3 regions of the Lysinibacillus sp. NPDC097162 genome follow, and region 3 is predicted to be linked to each of the others. Evidence: riboswitches for the same ligand, from Rfam matches in the RefSeq annotation. Region 3 holds a riboswitch; each other region holds the start of a gene.
The links. A riboswitch is a leader RNA that binds a small molecule or an ion and turns the genes downstream of it on or off. The one in region 3 is predicted to bind S-adenosylmethionine.
Positions count from the first base shown of each region.

Region 1: it holds a riboswitch for S-adenosylmethionine, as region 3 does, so the genes downstream of both, ACIQXW_RS22975 (bifunctional homocysteine S-methyltransferase/methylenetetrahydrofolate reductase) here and ACIQXW_RS17925 (methionine ABC transporter ATP-binding protein) in region 3, are expected to answer to the same signal.
Region 2: it holds a riboswitch for S-adenosylmethionine, as region 3 does, so the genes downstream of both, ACIQXW_RS04540 (YezD family protein) here and ACIQXW_RS17925 (methionine ABC transporter ATP-binding protein) in region 3, are expected to answer to the same signal.

Region 1 is NZ_JBIWDT010000010.1:24,204-32,345, forward strand. It holds gene metH (methionine synthase) at 1-1,881, opposite strand, end outside; gene ACIQXW_RS22975 (bifunctional homocysteine S-methyltransferase/methylenetetrahydrofolate reductase) at 1,874-3,721, opposite strand; SAM riboswitch class I at 3,812-3,911, opposite strand; gene hemG (protoporphyrinogen oxidase) at 4,037-5,425, opposite strand; gene ACIQXW_RS22985 (protoglobin domain-containing protein) at 5,730-7,019, opposite strand; gene ACIQXW_RS22990 (SEL1-like repeat protein) at 7,693-8,142, opposite strand, start outside.
Region 2 is NZ_JBIWDT010000001.1:925,385-933,526, forward strand. It holds gene ACIQXW_RS04500 (class I SAM-dependent methyltransferase) at 1-424, shown strand, start outside; gene ACIQXW_RS04505 (iron-sulfur cluster assembly scaffold protein) at 411-797, shown strand; gene ACIQXW_RS04510 (GNAT family N-acetyltransferase) at 1,187-1,699, opposite strand; gene ACIQXW_RS04515 (Dps family protein) at 1,908-2,357, shown strand; gene ACIQXW_RS04520 (general stress protein) at 2,556-3,062, shown strand; gene ACIQXW_RS04525 (DMT family transporter) at 3,205-4,104, opposite strand; gene ACIQXW_RS04530 (LysR family transcriptional regulator) at 4,239-5,114, shown strand; gene ACIQXW_RS04535 (phosphopantothenoylcysteine decarboxylase domain-containing protein) at 5,212-5,886, shown strand; SAM riboswitch class I at 6,101-6,198, shown strand; gene ACIQXW_RS04540 (YezD family protein) at 6,272-6,427, shown strand; gene ACIQXW_RS04545 (flavin reductase family protein) at 6,640-7,128, opposite strand; gene ACIQXW_RS04550 (hypothetical protein) at 7,842-8,142, shown strand, end outside.
Region 3 is NZ_JBIWDT010000004.1:249,868-258,009, reverse strand. It holds gene ACIQXW_RS17945 (diguanylate cyclase domain-containing protein) at 1-486, opposite strand, end outside; gene ACIQXW_RS17940 (glycosyl hydrolase family 8) at 461-1,474, opposite strand; gene ACIQXW_RS17935 (MetQ/NlpA family ABC transporter substrate-binding protein) at 1,749-2,612, opposite strand; gene ACIQXW_RS17930 (methionine ABC transporter permease) at 2,675-3,343, opposite strand; gene ACIQXW_RS17925 (methionine ABC transporter ATP-binding protein) at 3,333-4,361, opposite strand; SAM riboswitch class I at 4,446-4,550, opposite strand; gene ACIQXW_RS17920 (thioredoxin family protein) at 4,606-4,917, opposite strand; gene ACIQXW_RS17915 (toprim domain-containing protein) at 4,931-5,272, opposite strand; gene gcvH (glycine cleavage system protein GcvH) at 5,532-5,912, opposite strand; gene ACIQXW_RS17905 (arsenate reductase family protein) at 5,994-6,347, opposite strand; gene ACIQXW_RS17900 (acyl-CoA dehydrogenase family protein) at 7,218-8,142, opposite strand, start outside.

The DNA of each region.
Region 1 (8,142 bases), on a different contig from region 3:
TTCCACTGTTTTCGGAATATCTGCTTCAGTTTTCTCTTTCTTTTTATCACGATAAAAATCAGTAAATACCGCTAATGTTTCATCATTTGTATTGAATAATAGGTCATTTGCAAGCTTAATTTCCTCTTCAGGAATTGATGCATAACGCTCTAACTTCTCTGTGTTGACAATCGCGTAATCCAAGCCTGCCTGTGTACAGTGATATAAATAGACAGCATTCAATACTTCACGACCAACTGGTGGTAAGCCGAAGGAAATATTACTTACGCCAAGAACCGTTAACGTGCGAGGCAGTTTTTCTTTAATAAGACGAATGCCCTCGATTGTTTCAAGTGCTGAACCAATATATTGTTCATCCCCTGTACCAACTGGGAACATTAGCGGATCAAAAATAATATCCTCTGGAGCTAAGCCCCATTTCTCTATTAATAATTGATAAGAACGCTCGGCAATTTCTAGTTTACGATGGCGATCTACTGCCATCCCTTGCTCATCAATCGTACCGACAACTAAAGAGCCACCATATTTTTTCACTAATGGCATTACGGCGTCAAAACGTTCTTCGCCATCCTCTAGATTAATAGAATTGATAATGGCTTTACCTTGTGAAAATTTCAGCGCTTCCTCAATTACTTTCTCATCTGTAGAATCAATTACAAGCGGTACTTTTACTTTTTTAACAACTTCCTGCATAAAGCCACGCATATCCTCTAATTCATCACGATCTGGGTTCGCTAAGCAAATATCTATAACATGTGCCCCATTTTTCACTTGTGCACGTGCGATTTCTGCCGCTTCCTCATATTTACCGTCAATAATTAAATTTTTGAATTTTCGGGAGCCAATAACGTTCGTTCGCTCCCCAATAAATAGCGGACGCATCGAATCATCGTATACTAAAGGTTCAATACCAGATACAACATGACCATGTGTACTTTCCGGTAATTGACGCGGCTTTTCATCCTTCAGCACTTCTCGGATTGCCGCAATATGTGCTGGTGTTGTTCCACAACAGCCGCCAACAATATTAAGCCAGCCTTTTTCAGCAAAACCTTTTAATTTTTGAGATAAAGTTTCTGGAGATTCATGATAACAACCTTCCTCATCTGGCAAACCAGCATTTGGATAACAGCTAATATAGCCGGTAGAAAGCTCCGCTAACGAACGAATATGATCTGTCATAAACTCTGGACCTGTCGCACAGTTTAAGCCGACAGATAACGGCTTAATATGCTCAATTGATATGTAAAAGGCATCAATCGTTTGCCCTGCTAGCGTTGTGCCCATTGGCTCAATCGTGCCTGAAATCATAACAGGTAGTTCTTTTCCAGTTTCCTCAAACGCACGTGATACCCCCAGTGTCCCCGCTTTTACATTTAGCATATCCTGACTTGTTTCAAGAAGCAGTACGTCTGAGCCCGCTTCGATTAGTGCCTTTGCCTGTACATAAAAGTTTTCTTCAAGTTCATCAAAGGTAATACCGCCAGTTACTGATAACGTTTTTGTCGTTGGACCCATTGCTCCCGCAACAAAACGGGGCCACTCTGGAGTAGAAAACTCATCCACTACTTTGCGCGCAATTTCTACCGCACGTTTATTAATTTCTTCTGCCTTAGACCCAAGGCTATATTCATTTAATACGAGAGGCGTACCTCCAAACGTATTTGTACAAATAATATCCGCACCAGCCTCTAAATATTTACGGTGAACTTTTTCAAGCACATCAGGTCTAGTTAATACAAGATTCTCGTTACAACCATCAAGCTCCTCGCCACCAAAATCTTCTGCTGATAAGTTTTCATTTTGAAGCATTGTACCCATTGCGCCATCCAGAATTAATATTCGTTTCTCTAGTTGCTCTTCAATCAAGTGCTTAGCCATCTATACTTACCCCTTTTTTCTGTTCATCCAATTGCTCAATAAATTTCATTAACTCTAGCGTCATATCATAGCGTAAAAACGGTGTAATTAAGTAAATACCATTGAAATACTCTGCAGCTACTTCTACTAACTCTTTAGCAATTGCAATCCCTTCTAATGTTGAACGTTCCTTATCTTCACCACATGCCTTCATGCGTGACAGTGCATCGTCAGATAGTTTGATACCTGGTACTTCATGGTGTAAAAACTCAGCGCTCTTATAGCTCGTTACTGGCATAATACCAATATAAATTGGTGCATCTAAATGCTTTGTTGCCTCATAAATTTCAATGATTTTTTCTTTCGTATAAACTGGTTGAGAAATAAAGTAATCCGCACCATGCTCTATTTTTTTCTCTAGTCGAGCTACTGCTCGGTCTAGTACACGTACATTTGGGTTAAATGCTGCCGCTACAGAAAAGTTTGCCTTTTTACGAAGTGGCTTTCCGGAAAATGAAATACCGTCATTTAACTGTTTAATCAGCTGGATTAGCTCCATAGAAGATACATCATAAACGCTTGTGGCTCCTGGGAAATCACCTACCTTAGTCGGATCTCCAGTAACCGCTAAAATATCATGAATGCCAAGTGCATTTAAGCCCATTAAATGTGACTGTAATCCAATTAAATTACGGTCACGGCACGTTATATGCGTTAACGGTCGGACACCGTGCGTTTCCTTCAATAACGCACCCATTGCCACATTACTAATGCGGGGCGATGCAAGTGAATTATCTGCCATCATCACTACATCAGCGCCTGCTTCATATAATTTTTTCGCACCTTGAATAAAGCCGTCAATTTCTAAATGCCTCGGTGTGTCTAACTCCACGATAACCGAACGCTCGCGCTTTACCTTCGCGTGCAATGGCTCATACGTCGCAGGCTCTGCTTCACGTACAACCTGTACTTTTTCAGGCTTTGCTAACTTTTCTTCAATAGGTGTTAACTCTTCTAAATATTTTTTCGCTGCTGCTATGTGCTTTGGTGTTGTACCACAGCAACCACCGATTAAACGAACACCTTGGTCAACCAGTGCAACTGCGGCACGACCAAAATAATCAGCTTCTGACTCATATACGACACGCCCATCCTCTAAATCTAGCAAGGATGCATTTGGATATGCAGACATAAATGCTTTTTCAGGAAGCTCAACTCCTTCAAATGCTTGAATTGTATGATGCGGTCCTAAACGACAATTTACGCCTACTACATCTGCACCAAGAGCCTCTAACTCGTGCAATGCTTGATTTAATGCCATTCCATTTTGTAACACGCCCGGTTCATGCATCGACACCTGCGCAATAATTGGTAGCTTTGTTTTGGCACGTAACATTTTCAACGTTGCGCTTAACTCTTCGAAATCATAATACGTTTCAAGTAAAAGGCCATCTGGATTGCCTGCAAGTAACACATTTGCTTGCTCTTCAACTGTCGATAAAATTTCCTCTAACGTTGCATCACTTTTACGAATACCACGGATGCCTCCAATTGTGCCTAACACAAATTGTCCGCCATCTGCTGCAGCACGTTTCGCAATCGTGATTGCAGCTTCATTAAACTGCTGAACTCGCGATTCTAAACCGTAGCGTGCTAATTTAATCGCATTAGCACCGTAAGTATTTGTCTGAATCACATCTGCACCAGCAGCAATATATTCTTTATGGATTTTTTCAATTAACTTCGGTCTCTGTACATTCATTTCTTCATGGCAGTACTCCAAGCCGTAGCCATATAATACAGTACCAATAGCACCATCTGCAGTTAATACATGTGATTTTAACTTTTCTAGCAATCCCATAAAACGTAACCCTCACTTTCCTTGTATCCAAAAATATAAAAAGCCTTCTTTTAAAAAAAGAAGGCTTTAACGAATCGTAATTGTTTTTCCTTCTCATCTTCGACCAAAAAGGTCTTCTGGATTTAGCACCTGACATTAGTTGGTTGCTGAAGCTTCATAGGGCCAGTCCCTCGGCTTCTCTCGATAAGAATGTAGTATGAATTTTTCAAATAATTAAAAGAATCATATCGTTTACAGGCGATAGAGTCAAGACTATTTCACTTAACAAAGGAGATTTCTCCAGAAAAATATAAAATTTCCGCATTTGTTTTACCGTTATACTAGTTTTTCTCCAAGCTCTTCGCCTATTTTTTTACCATTTTGAATACAAGCACCAATGCCTACTCCGAAATAAGAACAGCCTGCAATCGATAAATTTGGATACCTTTCTGCAAGCTCAGCTGTTAAGCCCTTCAATGCCTCATGATGTGCTAAATCGTATTTTGGCATTTGATCAATCCATTTCGCAACATTAACTACAGTTGGCTTTTCATCAATCCCTAAACTTTTCTTTACATCGTCTAATGCGACAGCAGCTAGTTCTTCATCTGTCATCTTACGTAATTTTTCATACGCAGGATTGATGCTCTTATAAAAGAGTCGTACAAGCAATTTACTATTAGCAGATGTATGCTTCCATTTTCGACTTGTCCAAGTTGCTGCATTGCATTGGACATTTGAATTATGTGACACAATAAAACCCGTTCCATCTGCTGGTAGCACTGCATCCGGTACATCAAAACCTAAGTAAATTGTTATTGCAGAAGCTGTAGTAAATTCCTTAAAATAATGATCTAACGATGGGTCCTGTAATAAGCTTTGCACCGCTTCATTGGGCAACGCTAGAACAACGTGATTAGCCTCAAGCTTTCTACTATTTGCTAATGTAATTGTATATTGCCCTTCATGTTTCTTTACACTTGTTGTTGCTACACCTTTAATAATTTCTACTTCTGTTAACGTTTCTTCAAGGCGGTCAATTAGAGATGATAAGCCTTTTTTAAACGAAATAAACTTTTTATTGGAAGCTTTCATAAATTGTTCGCGATTTGCATCAAACCCCTTGATGATGCTACCGTATTCATTTTTATAATCGATTAAGTACGGCAATGTAGAAGCAATCGAAAGTTGATGTAGGTCACCAGAATATACTCCTGCTAATACTGGCGCTATTTGATTTTGCACAAGCTCTTCACCTAAGTAATACGTTAAAAACTCGCCTATTGAGCTTTCTTTCGTAAAACCTTTATTAGGCATCGTTAAGTCCTGTAATGCGATTTGCTTACCAGCTTCTGATACAAGCGTACTTGCTTCCAGAGATGCTAAACTCATAGGAATACCGAATGTTGAATCAGCTGGTATTGCATGTAATTCGTCGTTTGTATAGATATAAGATACACCTGTTTCGTTGTACACTAGCTCCTGTTCAAAGTTAAGCTCCTGTACTAGCTCCATAACGCCTTTATGACGAGCTACAATTGAATCAGCGCCCGTTTCCATTATAAAACCATGGTCATATGCGGAGTATAGCTTTCCACCTAAGTATGCATTTTTTTCAACAAGTACTAGGTTTACATCTATTTTTTTCTCCAATACTTGACGTTGTAGATAATGCATCGTACATAAACCTGTAATCCCGCCACCCAATACAACTATTGTTTCCATGAAGATCGCCCCTAATTTCTTTATTTATCTCCTATTAGTATAAACTGTTTTTGCAAACATTTACGTTCAACCCATTACAAATTTAGCAAAAATGAGGCAATCAAAAAATAAATAGCCATTGATTGCGCTACGGGTAAATTGTTTGAGTGCCTGGCACCCTTAATAAAAATCCACTTCGTTTTCCGTAAAGGAGGGCAAGAGCACAAAGACAATAACTCCTATCCTACCTGCGGAAAGCAAAGCGGATTGTAAATTAATTTTTTATTTAGAGGACATTTAAGCCCCATTTTATAAAATCATTAAATTAGTTTAAGTTTTGGGCAACATTCGCTAATTTATCTGCTGAATTTGTAACTTCATTAAATGCAAGTCCAAGCTCATTAAGAATCTCAGCCACAGCGAGCACTTCTTTTTCCATGCGATCATTTTGACACTTAGCTTGTGTCATAGCATCTAAAATTTTGTTAAATTGCCCCTCAGTTTGCGTCATGTTTTCCTCACCTGACGCAACTTCTTCCTGAATATGACTAAGTGTGTGAGCAAGCTTATCCGTTCGCTCCGTCGTCTTTTCTAATAATTTAGCTACGGATGTGACAGATTCCTTTGTTTGACTAGATAATTTACGAACTTCATCGGCTACTACACTAAAGCCTTTCCCCGCTTCTCCAGCACGAGCTGCTTCAATAGCTGCATTTAAAGCTAATAAATTTGTTTGATTTGCAATGTTCGTCACAACATTCATAATCGCTTCCATTTCCTTAGACATTTCTGTCAATTGCTTAATATTGTCTGTAATATCATCTACTGATTGAATAATGTTACTCATATTTTTTGATTGATGTTGTAGACGTTCCCGACCTTCAATCGCCTGACTTTCAGCTAGCGTACTGACCTGCAATGATCTTTTCGCCAATTCCTTAATTTCATGTGATTGATTATTTAATTGATGGAATGAGGCGTTTGTTTCTTCAGAAATTGCAGCAAGCCCCTCTGAAGATTCCACGATTTTTCTCTCAACTGCCTCTTTCTCACGTTCTACATTTTCCTTTAGTCGTTCGACTGTACTTTCAAAAGCCTCTAATACAAGCTGCTGCTCAAAATTAGAAATTTTAGAGATTGCACGAATTGTATTAAATTGGTCCATAGGGTGTTCTACATGTTTTTCTACCAAGTCAATAAATGAAATGGCTAAATCTTGGAAAGCACAAATATACCATTGTGTTCTAAGGCCTATATGTACATGTACTTTTGCGATACTTACTCGTCTTTTATAAAACTCTTCATCTATTGTACCGTTAAACATTTCAATAATATGACGGCGCAATGTGACCTTCAACTTATCTACAGAACTATGTTTATTAATAATATCTACTAAACTTTGCTCAGTTCCAATCATTCCATAAAATCGGTCTACGATTTGATTTATGTTGTCCTCAACAAATGGTTTAAAAGCCTTTAAATATTGTAAATCTAGTTTGGTCAAATTTAACATTTCAATCTGCTTCACCAATGTTCGTGAGTTCGGAACATCCATTGTCACTGAGTATTGTTGTAAATCTAATGGCATTGCCTTTTTCTGTTTTTGAAAAATCACACTTTTCCCTCTTTCATATACATGTTCTTTTGAAGAGCTGAGCATAATCTATTTCCGTTTACCCAAATATATTTATAAATATACGAAAAAATACCACGACCGCTAATAAATTAACAAGAAAATAATATAACAAAATAACATCATAATAATCAATAATTCATTAATTTTACATTTTAAAATTACTCATTTACAATATACACTTTAAATATAATTGTCAATTTATATTAACCTATTTTTTACCATTTATCATTATAATATTTATTACTAAACCAAAAAGTTATCCATCATGGAAATGTGATAAAATTACTAATTCAACATTTTCCGTTAGCTATATCTACGGTCTTTTTACTAATTAAAGAATATTGTTTGAATTACTACGAGCATAATTAAGTAGCAGCAATTTCACTATCTATCATTTATTCATTCCAAAGAGGTCAATCAACCTAAAAAAACAGCTAAAAACAGTTCTAAAAGACCAATACCGAGATAGTTAATAAATAGTTCTAAATAATCACAATAATCATTGACCAATTATGCAAAGATTTAATCCATTGCGTCCTTATTTCTTTGTAATGTCGTATAAGCATTATTTTCTTTATAACAGCAAAAAACCCGCAATGGCTAGTTTATAGCTAACCATTACGGGTAATTCCAGTATAACAACAGTCGGAATTTACAAATTATCTATCTCCTCAAGTAATTGAGACGCTTCTTCAATCCCTGCTTCTGCAGCAAGTCCATACCATTTCTTTGCCTCTTTAATATTTCGTGGTATACCTTCACCTTTATTGTAAATGTGGCCAAGTTGTAATTTTGCTTCAGGATCTCCTTGAAGTGCCGCTTGCTTGAACCAATGAATACCTTTTTCAATATTGCGGATTCCCGTTAACCCCTTGCTCCAAATAAAGCCCAAATCATAAAATGCATCTACATGATATTGTTCAGCAGCTCTTTCAAACCAATATAAACCTCGATTTACATCACGAGTTTGCCCTAAATGACCTTCTAAATAGATTCCACCAAGCCTGTATTCCGCTTCAACATAGCCTGCCTCAGCCGCTTTTTTATAGAAGTTAAATGCCAGCTGTTCATCTATCGCAATCCCTAGCCCTTGCTCATGCAT
Region 2 (8,142 bases), on a different contig from region 3:
TTCTTTTGGCTATTTTTCAGATTTAGAAAATCAAAAATTAATCACTAAAATTTACTCGCTATTAAATGAAAATGGTATTCTTATTATCGATATACCCAATAGAGATAATATGTTGAAAAATTTTAGATATAGAGATTGGGTAACAATAGAGGATACAACTTATGTCATATCGCATCAATTCGATTATATCAATAGTAGAAGAAATACTTCCATGAAAGTTATTGATAAACAGGGACAAAGAGAGCAAACTCATAGCATAAGAATGTATTCGATTTCTGAAATGATTGCAATACTAGAAAATAGTAATTTTGTGGTACAAAAATTGTTTGGAGATTTTACTTTAAGCAATGTTCGTTTTAATAATGATTATAAAAGATTACAATTAGTTGCTCAAAAAGTAGGTGGAGTATTTGATTTTAAATGATAGATTTATTCAAAACTTAATTTTAGATCATGCTAGGAAACCACGAAATTATGGTAAGTTAGAAAATGCAGCTATATTTGAATCTAGTAATCCAGGTTGTAACGATGTAGTTTTAATTTATTATAAATATGTGAATCAAAAATTAGTTTTTTCGTTCGAAGCATTAGGATGTACATTATCACGTGCTTGTACTTCAATCTTATTGGAAAAAATCAATGGAAAAGGGTTAATAGAAATTAGCGAGTATAATAAAGGATATTTAGAAGAGATTATTGGTTCTAAAATTATTAATAGTCGACCAAAATGTTCAACGTTGGCATTAAATACTGTGACGAGTATAGTTAAAGAATTGACATATACTACAACTAAATGAGATTTTAGTAGAGGAAGCTATGGCCATCGCATAACACAGGTTATCTCAATTTAAGAAAGTCCCATTGCGAAACTATTAAATGATAAAAATTGAAGTATTTCCTTTAGTAGTTATGCAAAATAAAAACTTACTCCATTTAAAGCCTCGAAATGCTGGTAATCTAGCTTTTTGGGGTTTATTCTTTTTTAAAATATTCATGAAAGCTTGGTGATGAGGTATGGAATGTGTATAATTTTATTCGTTTTGACCTTGACATTTTAAGTAAATCAGATTCTATTTCTAATAAAGATCAAAGAAATGTTTCGATAATCTTGGGCGTCGAGGCTATCTTTAAAATTAAAATAAATGAGGCGTTATATTTTCGGATAACCCTACTCGTTAAAAATTACCTATACATCGCCCCATCGATAATAAACAAACTTCACATTTTGTCCATGCATTGTAAACTCCTCACTACTAGTGCCAGTGTAGGTAAAGCCATTTTTCTCTAATACTCTTTGTGAGGCTATATTGTTTGTTGTCGTTTTCGCTGCAATTTGCCGTATGCCTTGAGTGTTCACATTTGCTATTAACAACTTTAATGCAATATTTGCAATGCCTTTACCGATATGGTTTTCGCCAACTCTATAACCGATATGACCTAGCTGTTGATTTTTATCGATATCGGTTAAATTGATACGTCTAATGATATGTCCGAGTTCATTTTTAATTAAATAGAAATAGGATTGCTTTTGCGCTTGTTCGTCAAGTAGCATTATGTTTTTCTTTTTAAAAATAGTAAAATCATAATAATCCTCGCCACGACTAGGCACTATTTTTTCAAAATATGCTCGGTTTTCAAGCTCAAATGCATATAAATTTTCCATATCATGATAGGCTAATTCGTTTAATGTAATCTTCATAAATCATAAAGTCTCCTAAGTTGGATCGGTTTTATTCCATTGTACAATAAAGTGCGGTTAGTGGAATATATTTACTGTCATATATTCTAAAAAAAGAAAATTTACTTCATTTATTATTTTTATTTTATTTGATGTGTCTACTTGACAGGGTTCGTTATTTTATTGCATATTAAAACCTATAAAAATACAATAATTTGGAGGGGTAATTATGCCACAAGATTTAAACAAGGAATTGAATAAACTAGTCGCAACTTGGTCAGTACTGTATACGAAACTACATAACTATCATTGGTATGTAACCGGTAATGCCTTTTTTACACTCCATGCAAAATTTGAAGAATTATATAATGAAATTACAATAAACTTTGATGATACGGCAGAGCGTATACTGTCAAAAGGTGGAGAGCCGATTGCTACGTTAAAAGAATATCTCGAGCTATCACATGTTGAAGAAGCGACAGGTAAAGAAACTGCTGATGAAATGGTAGCAACGATTGTTTCAGACTTTGAAAAACAAATGCAAGCTATTCATCATGCTATGCAGCTAGCAGCAGAGGAAGGGGATGACCGTACTGAAGATTTATTAAATGGTATGTATTTATCCCTTGAAAAACATACTTGGATGTTGAAAGCCTTTCTTGATAAAAAATATGCATAATGAATATTGGCACTTGGAGTAAAGTTAATCGCTCCAAGTGCTTTTTTATACCGATTAATAAAATAAGACAAAAACGCAACAGAAAACAATATGATATGACAAATATTACAGTTATATAAAGGATGCATAAAAAGGGTTTTTTGTGAAAGGAGCAGGGTACATACATAGTAAGCCTTACAAAATTAGGAGGAATTGAACATGATGAATGAACAAAACCCAAAAATTGAAGTTGCACATACGAGAGAAGAGATGTTTCATATTTTAAAATGTATGCGCATGGAAGGTTATAACACAGATGAAATTCATATTATTTCTAGAGAAGCACACGAAATTGATGATGTAAAATCAAATGTTGATGTGAAAACACATGAGGCAGGTAACTGGTTTGACCAAATTAAATCATGGTTTACAGGTGAAACAGCTGTTACGGAAGGTTTAAAACGATTTGATCTGACAGAGGGGCAAACAGCTTATTACGCTCAGCTTGTTGAAGAAGGAGCCATCGTATTATATGCGGAGCATGATAATGTAAATCCTTCAACATCTACACTGATTGCAGATTCAAAACGCGCTCAACTTGACCCATTCGATACACATGTAACGCCACCTCAATCTATCGTTGATGAGACACCAGCACAACGCGAAGAGCGACTAAAAGCTGAAGAGCAAATGAATGAAGCTGAACAAATGAGAAGATATTTATAAAGGATTTAACTAGCTTGCAAACAAGTGAAAAGTGAAATGGTATGCACTCCATTTCACTTTTTGCTGTTTTTTTATTACAGTGTCCGTTGAAGCGTTAAATAAAAAAGACCCTGAGAAATTACATTTCAGGGTCTTCGTATAATTAATGCATCACTTTTTCTTGTTCATGTTTTCGCATAAATCGAAGAACATGAAGTTGCTCTAATTGAGCGACAAGATTACCAATTAAAATAAAGCTTCCACCGATAAGTAATTTTACCGTTAGTCCTTCGCCGATGAACATCATCGCAAACATCGCTGCGAAAATAGGTTCTAATGAGAAAATTAGTCCTGTATGTGTAGCAGAAGTGTACTGTTGTGCAACAGTTTGGCCAACGAAGCAAAATGCACTACAGATAATACCAAGCCCTAAAATCGCAATCCATGAAGTAGTTGAATTCGGAAGTGTTGGTGCTTCAAAAAGTAGTGTTAAAACAAGCGCATAAATTCCAGCAAAACCGAGCTGGTAAATACCATAAGAAATCGATTCTACGCTACGTGTAAAATGACCGTTTAACAGTAAATAAATCGAATAACATAATGCCGCGATTGCAACTAATATATCGCCCATTTGAAATGTAAAAGAATGTTGAATAGTTAATACTGTAATACCAATCATCGTGCAAATAATTGCAAAACTTACTGCTTTTGATGGCAACTTTTTCTCGATAAAGCTACTGAAAATGGGCACTAAGACTACTGTAAGGCTTAAAATAAATCCTGCATTTGAAACAGAAGTTGTCTCTAATCCAAATAAGCTAAGTGCAAAGACAATGAATAACAGAAAACCTTGAATAGCTGCGTATTTCAATGTTTTGAAATTGACCTTTATCATACGTTTATAAAAAATAATGCCTGCTGCCAAAAATGCGATGATACAGCGTAACGCTACCACATTAAATACAGCTAATGTTTCAAGTCCCATTACCATAAACGTATAAGACAATCCCCAAAACATTGTAACTATGACCATTAATAAATTTGCTTTCCCTTGATTACTCATTATGCACCTTCTATCTCTGTGTACTAAAACAGTTTCATACTAAAATTTACTATATATCTTGTATTGTGATTAGTAAAACGAATGTTTATAATGATTAGTATTAAAAAAATTCATGTATATATGAGGGAATGTGAATGAGTTTAGTCAAATATGAGATTTTAAATAAAGTTGCAGAAGTTTCAAGCTTTACGAAAGCGGCTGACGCTCTTGGATTAACCCAATCGGCAGTTAGTCATGCTGTTTCCAGCTTAGAGAAAGAATGTGGATTTGCCCTTATTCATCGAAGTCGAACAGGTGTGACATTAACGAGCGAGGGACAAACAATGCTTCGGGCTATGCGAAATGTTCTTGATGCGGACGAATTATTACAACAAGAAGCGGCCCATATTCTTGGTGTAACCAGAGGGAAATTGCGAATAGGTGTTATTTCTAGTATTTCTTCCAACTGGATGCCAGAAATTATCCGTATTATGGACAATCAGTTTCCAGGTATACAAGTAGAGTTACGTGAAGGGGACTATTATGAAATTGAACAGTGGCTACAAAGTGGGGAAGTTGATGCTGGTTTTCTTAATGGTCAAAAATCGGAGCAATTTCAATTTATCGAATTGGTCCAAGACCCTCTTTTATGTATAGTTTCTGATCAAAGCTCTCTCTATAATCGTTCAGAAATTGATATTACTGAACTAGAAGACATGCCTTTTATAATGACATCGTATCGAGGAACTAATGATGTAAAAGTAATTTTAGAGCAGTACCATGTTAAACCGAATATTCGATTTGAGCTATCGGAGGAGGTTGGGATTATTTCGATGATTTCACACCATTTAGGCATTACTATTTTACCTCGATTAGTGATTAACCGATTACCGTCCTCATTAAGGGCTATCCCACTAAAGCAAGGTGGTTATCGTACGATAGGTCTAGCCATGAAACATCAAGCCTCACCGGTAACGAAAAAGTTTGCGGAAATTTTAAGTGTGTGGCTAAAAGAACAAAATAAGAAATAGGTTATTTAAGCTTTTTACGTTAAAATAGAACATGTAGATTGCTTATTAATTTGTTATTTTTCAAAAATGATAGTTTGAAAAGAAAAGGTGAGTGTGAGTGGGGACATTACAAGGAAAAACCGTACTCATTACAAGTGGGGGAACACTTGAAAAATGGGATCGTGTGCGAGGGCATACGAATTTATCGAAGGGGTCAATGGGCTGTTATTTGGCTGAAGCAGCTCTAGCCGCAGGTGCAGACGTCATCTATATGCATGGCTATTTTGCACAATTACCGATTAATCAAGATAAAATGCGTACAGTACGCTTTGAAGGTATTGAAGATTTAAGTGACAAGGTTCGTCATGCCGTACAAAATGAACAAGTAGACATCGTTATTATGGCAGCTGCAGGCTCTGATTGGGTCATTGATAAAGTATACGATCAATCGGGGAATTTAATGGAAGGTGCAGGGAAGATGCCGTCTGACGAGCCCCCTGTTATTCACTTTAAAAAAGCACCAAAAGTGTTAGGGCAAATAAAGGGTTGGCAGCCAAATGTCACTTTAGTAGGATTTAAGCTAGAGGCAACGGACGATGAGGAGTTTTTACTGTCCCGTGCACGTCTTCGTATGGAAACAGCCAATGCACAGTTGATGGTTGCCAATAGTTCACAATCTTTATATGGCGGACAAGAGCCACATTGGATTGTACCTGCACAAGGACAACCTATCAAAGTCATTGGTAAACAAGAAACGGCAAAAGTGTTAATGGAATACTTACAAAACGAATAAAGAGCAGCTGTGTAGAATATATAATTCTGCACAGCTTTTTTATGTTTTGAACATTCATACTAATGTTTTCAAGATCTTAAGATTGGATTTTAAGAAAATTTAGAGCAATAAAAATGTACTTTTCTCTCTATTGCATAGTATTCAGCTAGGTTTTATAATATTTGTATTGACAATAGGTTTTCTGAATTATAGAATTATTTCCAAGAAACGTAAACTCTTATCGCGAGAGGTCTGGAGGAATGAGGCATAATGAAGTCTCGGCAACTGAGTTAATCGGTGCCAACTCCAGCAAAGTTATCTGAGAGATAAGGGGAGGCATCAAATCGTCTTGATGCGTGGATCTCTTTTATACACAAAAGTATGAAAAAAAGAAGGGGTGTATCGTATGTCTCAACTGTCTAAGATTGATGATAAGAAATTAGAAGTTATTGCGAAGGCTATTCAAAATTTAGAATTTGGTGAAGTGCAAATTACAATTCAAGATGGAGTTATTGTCCAAATTAATCGACTGGAAAAACAAAGATTTCCTCAAAAAAAGTAAAGCTTTAAAAGAAGCATAGAAATTAACTCGGGACCAAATTTTAAGCTTATTGTCGCCACATAGTGTCCTGAGTTAATGTGCAACATTCATGTACTTGATTCATGTTCCAATATTGTACGCATGTGCAGATTGTTCGTAATGCAAAATATTATTAACGTACAAACAAAAAAAGTAGGCATCTCAAAATAAAATTTGAAATACCTACTTTTTTATTATTCGTAAAAACTCGTTGGGATTTGACCAATATGCCTACGATGATAAAGCAATGGCTCCTTCTGCGCATTATCAATTTCTAAAATATGACCAATGAAAATCGTATGGTCTCCTGCATCGATTTTTTTATATGTTTCGCATTGCAGCGTAGCTAAAGTATCATGTAATATTGGCAAACCATGTAAAGAATTAGACCATTTTACTTGCGCAAATCGGTCAGGGATTTTGCTTGAAAATACCGTACATAATTGTGTTTGATCGTTCGCTAAAATATTTACCGCAAATTTGTCCGTATTACTAAAAAGTGGATGCAGCTGCGATTTTTTGTCCAATGACCATAGGATAAGGAGCGGATCTATGGAAACAGATGCAAAGGAATTGACCGTTAAGCCAATCGGTTCATTCACATCATTGTAAGCTGTGACAACTGTGACACCTGTTGGATAATTACCTAAAGCCTGTTTAAAAGCAGTTACTTTGTCCGTCATACAATCACCTCTTATTATTTTATGGAGAATACGGGTTGTTTGTTCTTGTAGCATTTTTTCTGGTGCTATTATGGATAGCCTACAAAATAATCCAGCAACTGTAAAGCGTATATTATTCAGTTGTTATAATATAAAAATTTCTAAAAAGAGAAAGAAATCTTAAATATGGGTATTTGATATAGTTTTTTAAAGAGATACATATTTTATTTATTGACTATATTAATGACATATGATAAAATTTCCGCAAGAATTTACAATTATAATTTTCTGAAAATTTTAATTGTATATACTTCATAAAAAATGCTTGATTTATTGATTCTTCGGCTATTGAATGAGTTAAGTATTTTCAAATCACTTATAGCCAAGCAATCATTGTTTCAAACCACTTCTATCAGCATCTACTAATATTCTTGAAGCAATAAAAGTATTTGCCGATAATAGTTCCTTTATAGAAGGGAATTTAATAGCATATGTATTTAAGGATTTCTTATTAACCCCTATCTTATTGTATTTATTTATATTTATAAATATTTTAGTTTTGAATATGCCTAAAGCCTTGGGTTGAAGGTTGCTAGTATTCCATCAAGATCGTTAAGAAATAAATGGTATACCAATTCTATGATATTGCCTAATTATAAAAAAAGGTAATTACATAATAGCTATTTGTATAATATTTTTATTAAATATTCATATCAACAAAGGAGGAATTTAAAATGAAAAAATTCTTTTTTGTATTTTTATCGTTTATTCTCTTGTTTTCAGTTGTTACTCCAGGTTTTGCACAAGCAACTGAAGTTGATAATTTAAATTGGGTAGATATTGAAGAAGAAGAAAATTCAATATCTATATTTGAAGCACCAGAAATATTCGATAGTCTAGAAGAAATAGATTGGGATAATGTAGAAGTTTCATTGATAGAAGAAGAAGTAGAATGGCACAATATCCCTATAGAAGTAAATGAAGAAATTTTATCTAATGGAAATAAACCTCGATTTTTGCCACTCGTGGCAAGGC
Region 3 (8,142 bases):
TTGATGACGATCCGCTCTTCGCATTTCTTCATTAACAATCACACGCATACGGGATTCATTATCAAAACCAGTCTCTACATCAATGGCTACAAAGTTTTTGACATCCTGCTGTAAGTTTTTCATATATTTTTCTTGTGCTAACAATAATTCATGAATCTTTCCGGCGCATAATACTAGGAGTAGTAAAACAACACCATATGCCAAAAATTGTTGCATTGAAAATGCATTACTTAACAATGCTACAGAACCAGTCATACCGATATACAGTAATGTGGAGCCGCTGATAAAAATAAATAACAAACTACTTATTAGCCCAGTAACCGTACCTCTCCATAGTGTTAGGATTACTATAAGTACTAAAAAGATATATAATAATAAGCTTTCAATATCTTGATGTAGTAAAAAATAAGCAGGTAATTGTAGAAGCAAAATAAGTAAAATTCCATAAAGAAATATAGCTTTATTCCATTTTATTGCTGTTCGCATCGTCGACCTCTCTTTCCGCTAGAAGTGGTAATAAATTATCAAATATATGTGTCGCATTTGTTTGCACGTCTACATACCCCGTATTTGCATTGGCCTTGAGCGATTCCATTTTGCGGAAAAATTCTTCAGCCATCATATCATTATGGATTTCCAACATATAACGAGTTGCCATTGCGTAAACAGCAGGCGATTCGAATGTAACAGCTGGTTCACCTGTTTTAGCATCGTAGCGGCCGTACAATTTATGATCTCTACTATATAAAGACAACAACCAATTGGTAAAGGGCTTCGTTTCTAAACCTAAAGTTGCACTATGGTAAGCAGTATACAATTGATCTATCATATGTAACTCTGTATCATATTCATAGTTTTTTGATACGACATCATAATATTTTGGGAAAAAACCTGCTTGAGCTTTTGGAGCTTTTGCTAAAATAGATAATTGATGCTCTAGTTGTGCTTTAGATAAAACATCATATTGTTGCATCTTTAAAAGTGCAGAAGGCATAATATAACTTAATGTAATAGTGTTAGCCTTTTTATGTGTATGAACATCAACAAAATCTACAAATGTATCTTCTTGCATTCCATACTTTACAATGTTCTTGCCAATGGACTTCCCTAACGTAATATAACGTTCATCATTCCATTTCTCCCCAGCATCAAATAGCGCTCGCATGATTCTATAATCATCAATCAGTGCGTTTACAGTAGCTTGTTTTTTACCGTCAATTCGCCAGACAATAAATTTCTTCTCTAAAAAATAATTATCAATCACTTCAAGCTGCTCATCAAAGCGAGCTTGATCATCTTTTTCTAGTAAATAGGTCAACCATAATCCGACTGATTCAGATAAAAACACATCTTTTTGTTGCGTTAAATCAGTACGTAATAAGTTATCTTCTGTCATTAGTTCTTCAACAACAAACCTCTCAGTTGATGAAATGGGCTTTTTTGTTATTTTTTCTTTTCCTTGTGAGCAGCTCATTAAAACAAACAACAGGCAAAACATGACTAAAATACCACTCCTAAAAAATTTCGTTATAGGATTTCACCTCCGTCAGGACTAAATACCAAATTTTTTCAGTATTATTGGCGAATAATATTATATCAGTAATCATATTAAATGAATCTAAACAAATTCTAAACAATTTTAAAAAAATAAAAGAACTTAATTATTGGATTTCAAACCATTATTTATCTTTCCCCAAAAAAAATAGTACAAACCATTTTCATGGCTTGTACTATAGTGTTAGAAAAATCTATTTTACTGGTACTACTGCGCCTTTCCATTCCTTCAGGATGAAGTCTTGGATTTCTTTAGATTTTAATACTTCTAATAATTTTTTAATTTCTGGCTTATTTTCATCTCCAGCACGTACCGCAATAATATTAACATATGGAGATTCTTTATCTTCTAGCTCAATTGCATCATCAATTGGGTTTAAGCCGTTATCAATTGCATAGTTAGAGTTGATAAGAACAGCATCGCCTTCTTCGTTTTCAAACATTTGAACAAGTAATTCTGGTGCAGTATTTGCATCGAATTTAAAGTCTTTTGGATTATCAACGATATCTTTAATTTCTGCTGCTGTTTTGTCGATACCATCTTTTAATTTAATTAAGCCTTTTGCTTCTAACAATGACAGCATACGGCCATGGTCTGAAACTGAGTTCGATAATAAGATTGTTGCACCTTTAGGAAGGTCTTCAAGAGATTTATATTTTTTAGAGTAAATACCGATTGGCTCGATATGTACGCCGCCAGCATTTACGAAATCATAGCCATTATCTTTAATTTGTTGTTCTAGATAAGGGATATGTTGGAAATAGTTTGCTTCGATTTCACCAGACTCTAAATCTTGGTTAGGTAGTACATAATCTTGGTAAGGTTCGATTTCTAAATCAATACCTTCTTTAGCTAAAATCGGTTTTGCTTGTTCTAAAATAACTGCGTGTGGTGTGTTAGAAGCACCAATTTTTAATGTTACTTTTTCTTCAGTTTTTGCACTGTCGTCTGCTTTATCTCCAGATGTTGAACCTGCTTCGTCTTTGTTACCAGCACCACAAGCTGCTAAAGCTAGTACAAGTACTGATAAAAATAATCCAGCTAATAACTTCTTCATTTGTATACACTCCCTTTATTTGTTCAATCAATATGTTAGCGGTAAAAACCGGGTTAACCTTTTTAACGTTTGTCTGTTTTCGTTGTAATCATATCGCCAATCCATTGAATGATAAATACGACTACTAAGATCAAAATAGTTGCCATTAATGTCACATCTTGGCGATTACGTTGGAAGCCATCTAAAAAGGCTAAGTTTCCTAGGCCGCCAGCACCAATAATTCCAGCCATTGCCGTATACCCAACGAGTGCTACAGCCGTTACGGTAATTCCAGAAATAAGTGCCGGTAATGATTCTGGAATTAGTACTTTCCAAATAATTGTGGACGTTTTAGCCCCCATCGAGCGTGCTGCTTCAATAACGCCTTTATCAATTTCTCGTAATGCAATTAATACCATTCGTGCATAGAATGGTGCAGCACCGATAATAAGTGCTGGTAGAGCTGCATTCGCTCCTCGAATTGTCCCAAGTAAAAACTTCGTAAATGGTATTAGTAAAATAATTAACACGATAAATGGTATCGAACGGAATATATTAACGACCGATCCTGTTAAAAAGTTAACGATTTTATTGGCCCATAATTGGTTTGGACTCGTTAAAAAGAGGATTATGCCAATGGCTAAACCAAGTATAAATGTTACGACTGTTGAAAGAGTGGTCATATAAAGTGTTTCATATGTGGCTGTCCACATTTTTTCCCAGTCGACATTCGGAAAGAGACTAGTTAGCATTTGCAATCACCTCCGTTTGTACTTCAACTGTATTTAAATAATTTAGTGCAGCTGCTACATTTGTATCCGTGCCATCAATTTGCACGATAAGAGTACCGTATGCGCCATTTTTAGTTTGTGAGATATTGCCATGGACAATACTAATCTCCACATCAAACTGTTTTACTAAATGCGATATAACAGGTTGCTCTGTTTTTTCACCAACAAAGACAAGCTTAACAAGGTGTCCCGTTGGATAATTTACTCTAAGCTGTGCAACTGTCTCCTGGGTTTCCTTCGTATCCGTAATTTGAGAAACGAATTTTTTAGTAATCGCCGCTTGTGGTGCTTGGAACACTTGTAATACTTCACCACGCTCCACAATTTCTCCAGCTTCCATTACCGCTACACGATGACAGATTTTGCGGATAACATGCATTTCATGGGTAATTAATACAATCGTTAAACCTAATCGTTCGTTAATGTCGACAAGCAAATCAAGAATTGCATCTGTTGTTTCTGGATCTAGTGCCGATGTAGCTTCATCACATAACAACACTTCAGGATTATTAGCAAGTGCTCGTGCGATACCAACGCGTTGCTTTTGACCGCCTGATAGCTGTGATGGATACGCCTTATCACGTCCTTCTAAACCAACAAGTGCAATCAGTTCTTTCACACGTGCGTGTCGCTCACTCTTAGCTATACCTGCAATTTCAAGTGGAAAAGCGATATTTTCAGCAACAGTTCTTGACCAAAGTAAGTTAAAATGTTGGAAAATCATACTTACTTTTTGTCTAGCATCACGCAACTTTTGGCCCTTAATAGATGAAAATTCTTGATTGTTCACCTTCACCGTACCTGTTGTCGGCTTTTCTAAACCGTTTAATAAACGAATCATCGTACTTTTACCAGCGCCACTATAGCCGATAATGCCAAAAATCTCACCTTTGTTAATCGTAAGATTGACATCTTTAACAGCAGTTAATTCGCCATTTGCGGTTTTGTATTTCTTCGTAATATTTTGAAGCTGTATCATAGCGAATACTCCTTTTCTCATATAGAAAACCCCTTCACTCATAGACAAGTAGAAGGGGTCACGTATTTTATACGCTAAACCGTTCTCTCATCTTTCAAAGAAAAATCTTTGAGTGATTTGGCACCTTTTCACATATGTGATGGTTGCCGGGCTTCATAGGGCACTTCCCTCCGCCGCTCTTTATAAGAGTTCGATATATTTAATAGTTTTTAATATAGTTGTTACTTTACCATGCTAGCAAAGTTCAGTCAATTGGTTTTTTTAACAATTCGTATAAAAACGGTACGGATTGAAATGCATAAACCTTCTCTATAACTTTTCCTCCATCGCTAACGAGTAAACAAGGTACACTTTCAATTTGAAAATCATAAGCTATTTGCTCTAAAAAATTTATATTTGCCTTACCTAATTTCAACTGTGGCAGTAACTGTTCTATGATATCCATCATTTTAAATGCAACTGCACAAGTTCCGCACATCGGTGTATATAAATAAAAGGCAGTTTTTTCACCAGATTTTACAGCCGTTTCCCACTGCTCTTTTGACCATTCTTCCATTTTTCACGCAACCTTACAAAATATATTCATTATGGATGGAAAAATGCGCGCGCAATAAAATCATCGCAAGCACTTTCCTCGGTGTAGTTTCTACTTCTTTATAAGTAGGCATTGTTCGCAAATGCTCCGCCTCAGGATAATGTCTGTCCATTAATGCTCGTAGTTTATCTCCTGATGCATCTGCATCAAAAAATGTATATAGCTCACAGCCCTCATATGGGTCGAGTAATTCTTCTAATTGATGCACACCAATTGTACCATTTGTACAAAGTATTGTAACATCTTCACTCAAAATAGGTTTTATTTGAAGCTTATCCGAACGGCCTTCCACGATTAAACATTTCCCTTCGAACATCACGCCACCCCCATTTAGACAGTTATCTACTACAACAATTCATCGCCATTACCAGATTCCATATGATGCATAGATCTACATGTTAACAATCATTTTCACATGTCGCTTCGCAATTTGGACAACATTTTATGGTGAGTCACTGTACTATCGTTTACTTGCAGAATCAAGCTTTGTACACATCAAATTACCAACTAATACCTCGTGCTATATAATAAAAAACGCCGGTGTGTATGCCGACGTTTTTCTATTATAGGCTTGTTTATTCTGCAATCATTTCTTCGTATTGTTCTGCAGTCATAAGGCTTTCAATCTCTGAAGCATCTGCAGGCTCTACAACGATCATCCATGCTTTTTCATATGGTGATTCGTTTACGAATTCAGGGCTATCTTCTAAATCTGCATTTACTTCAACTACAGTACCTGAAATTGGTGCGTATAATTCAGAAACAGTTTTTACTGATTCTACGCTTCCAAATGGATCATCTGTTTTAATTTCGTCGCCAACTTGTGGAAGCTCAACGAAAACGATATCTCCTAATTCAGATTGTGCGAAATGTGAAATACCGATACGTACTTTACCATCTTCTAATTTTACCCATTCGTGTTCTTCAGAGTAACGTAAGTCTTTAGGTGTGCTCATGCCAAAAACCCCTCCATAAATATGTAATATATTCACTTTCAGTGTGCCATACTTCTTTCATAAAAACAAGGATTAAAGCTGTTATTTCCACGCTTGTTCAAAATCTGATTCCTTAAAACCTAACGTTACTTTTTTTCCATCAGTAACAATTGGTCGCTTAATTAGCATACCGTCAGAAGCAAGTAGTGTGAGCTGTTCATCTTCGGGCATTTCCGCCAGTTTATCCTTCAACCCAAGTTCGCGATATTTCATGCCAGATGTATTGAAAAATTTCTTCAGTGGCTGTCCGCTAGCTTGCCAATAACTCTTTATTTGCTCTTTCGTAGGTGGTTGTTCAACAATGTGTACCTCTTCGTATGAAACGCCATTGTCGTTTAACCACTTCTGTGCTTTTTTACAAGTTGTACATTTAGGGTAATGGATAAATTGAATCATATTTATAGGCTCCTCTACTATCATTTCCTGTAGTATACCATCATAACTAGTATGAGCCAAAACGAAACATTTATTGGCTAGTTACGCAAGATAAATTAGTAATGTCGAATGTGGCTACCGCCATTGATTTTCGCTACGGGCGGAAGGTCTGACCAGCATGGAAATTGTTTTAGTGCCTGCCACTTTAGCATAGATACATCGCATTGTATCGGCTCCTATTTCGTAAAAATCCACTACGCTTTCCGCGGGCACAGTGTAAGCCGCAACCCTCGCTAGCGCGCGGTTTGTTTCGTCTTACATTCTGTGCTGTTCCCGCAGGAGTCTTCGTGGATTTTTACTTAATAAATTATAAAATGCATGGTGAATTGTTTGAGTGCCTGGCACCCTGCATATGACACTTAGCATAGATACATCGCATGCATAGTATCGGCTCCTATTTCGCAAAAAATCCACTAGCTTTCCGCAGGCACAGTGTAAGACGTAACCCTCGCTAGCGCGCGGTTTGTTTCGTCTTACATTCTGTGCTGTTCCCGCAGGAGTCTTCGTGGATTTTTACTTAATAAATTATAAAATGCATGGTGAATTGTTTGAGTGCCTGCCACCCTGCCTATGACACTTAGCTTAGATACATCGCATTGTATCGGCTCCTATTTCGTAAAAAATCCACTACGCTTTCCCTCTGGCACAGTGTAAGAAGTACCCCTCGCTAGCGCGCGGTCTGTTTACAACAATATCTACTAGCAAAATTCAGAATTGTTTGTGTGCCTGGCACCCACATAACAAAAGGCAACAAGAATGATTTTCTCGTTGCCTTTTGTGGACACTCTAATCTTAGCTATCCTATAGCAAGCAGCTAGGTCAAAGTTTATATTATACGATGAATTTTTCTGCTTCTATTAGTTTAACTGAAGCTTCACGCTTTTTAGTAATCAGGTTATAAGGATTGTTACGAGTCAGTTTACGTAATGCAGACAATGTCATACGTGCAGCATCTCCATCTGCTGATGCAAGAATTGTATCCTTTGCCTCTTTCTCGATTTCTGCAAATGCTTCTTGGCAGAAGATTTGTGTGTAAAGTAATTTTTGATGTGATTTTTCTACACCTTCACGCGCAATTGCCTTTTCTGTACGTAAAACCGCAGACTCCATAGCGAATAATTGGTTGGCGATATTGGCAATGTTCACTAATACCTCTTGTTCTTGGTCCAGCTTCGCCCCATAGCGTTGTGCTGCCATACCAGCTGCTAACACAGCAATTTTTTTAGCATTTTTCACAAGGTATTTTTCTTGTGCTAGTGGCTCTGTGCCTACATCTTCAGGCATTAGCATAAGAAGTTCTTGTTGTAAATTTTGTGCGACCTGTAATAATGGCAATTCACCTTTTAACGCTTTTTTCATAAATGTACCTGGTACAATCATGCGGTTAATTTCATTTGTACCTTCGAAAATACGGTTAATTCGAGAATCGCGATAAATTCGCTCCACTTCATATTCTGCCATAAAGCCATAGCCACCATGCAATTGCACCGCTTCATCTGCGATATAATCCAATGTTTCCGAACCAAACACTTTCGCAATCGAACACTCAATTGCATATTCAGCAATTGCATTTGCAATAACTTTCCCTTGCTTTTGTTCTTCAGGGCTTAATTGGCTTAAACGATCTTCAAATAATCCAACCGTACGATAATTTAATGACTCAGACGCATATAATTGAGACGCCATTGTCGATAGTTTTTCTTTCGTTAAGTTGAAATCAGAAAGCTTCGTTTTGAATTGTTGACGTTGGTTTGTA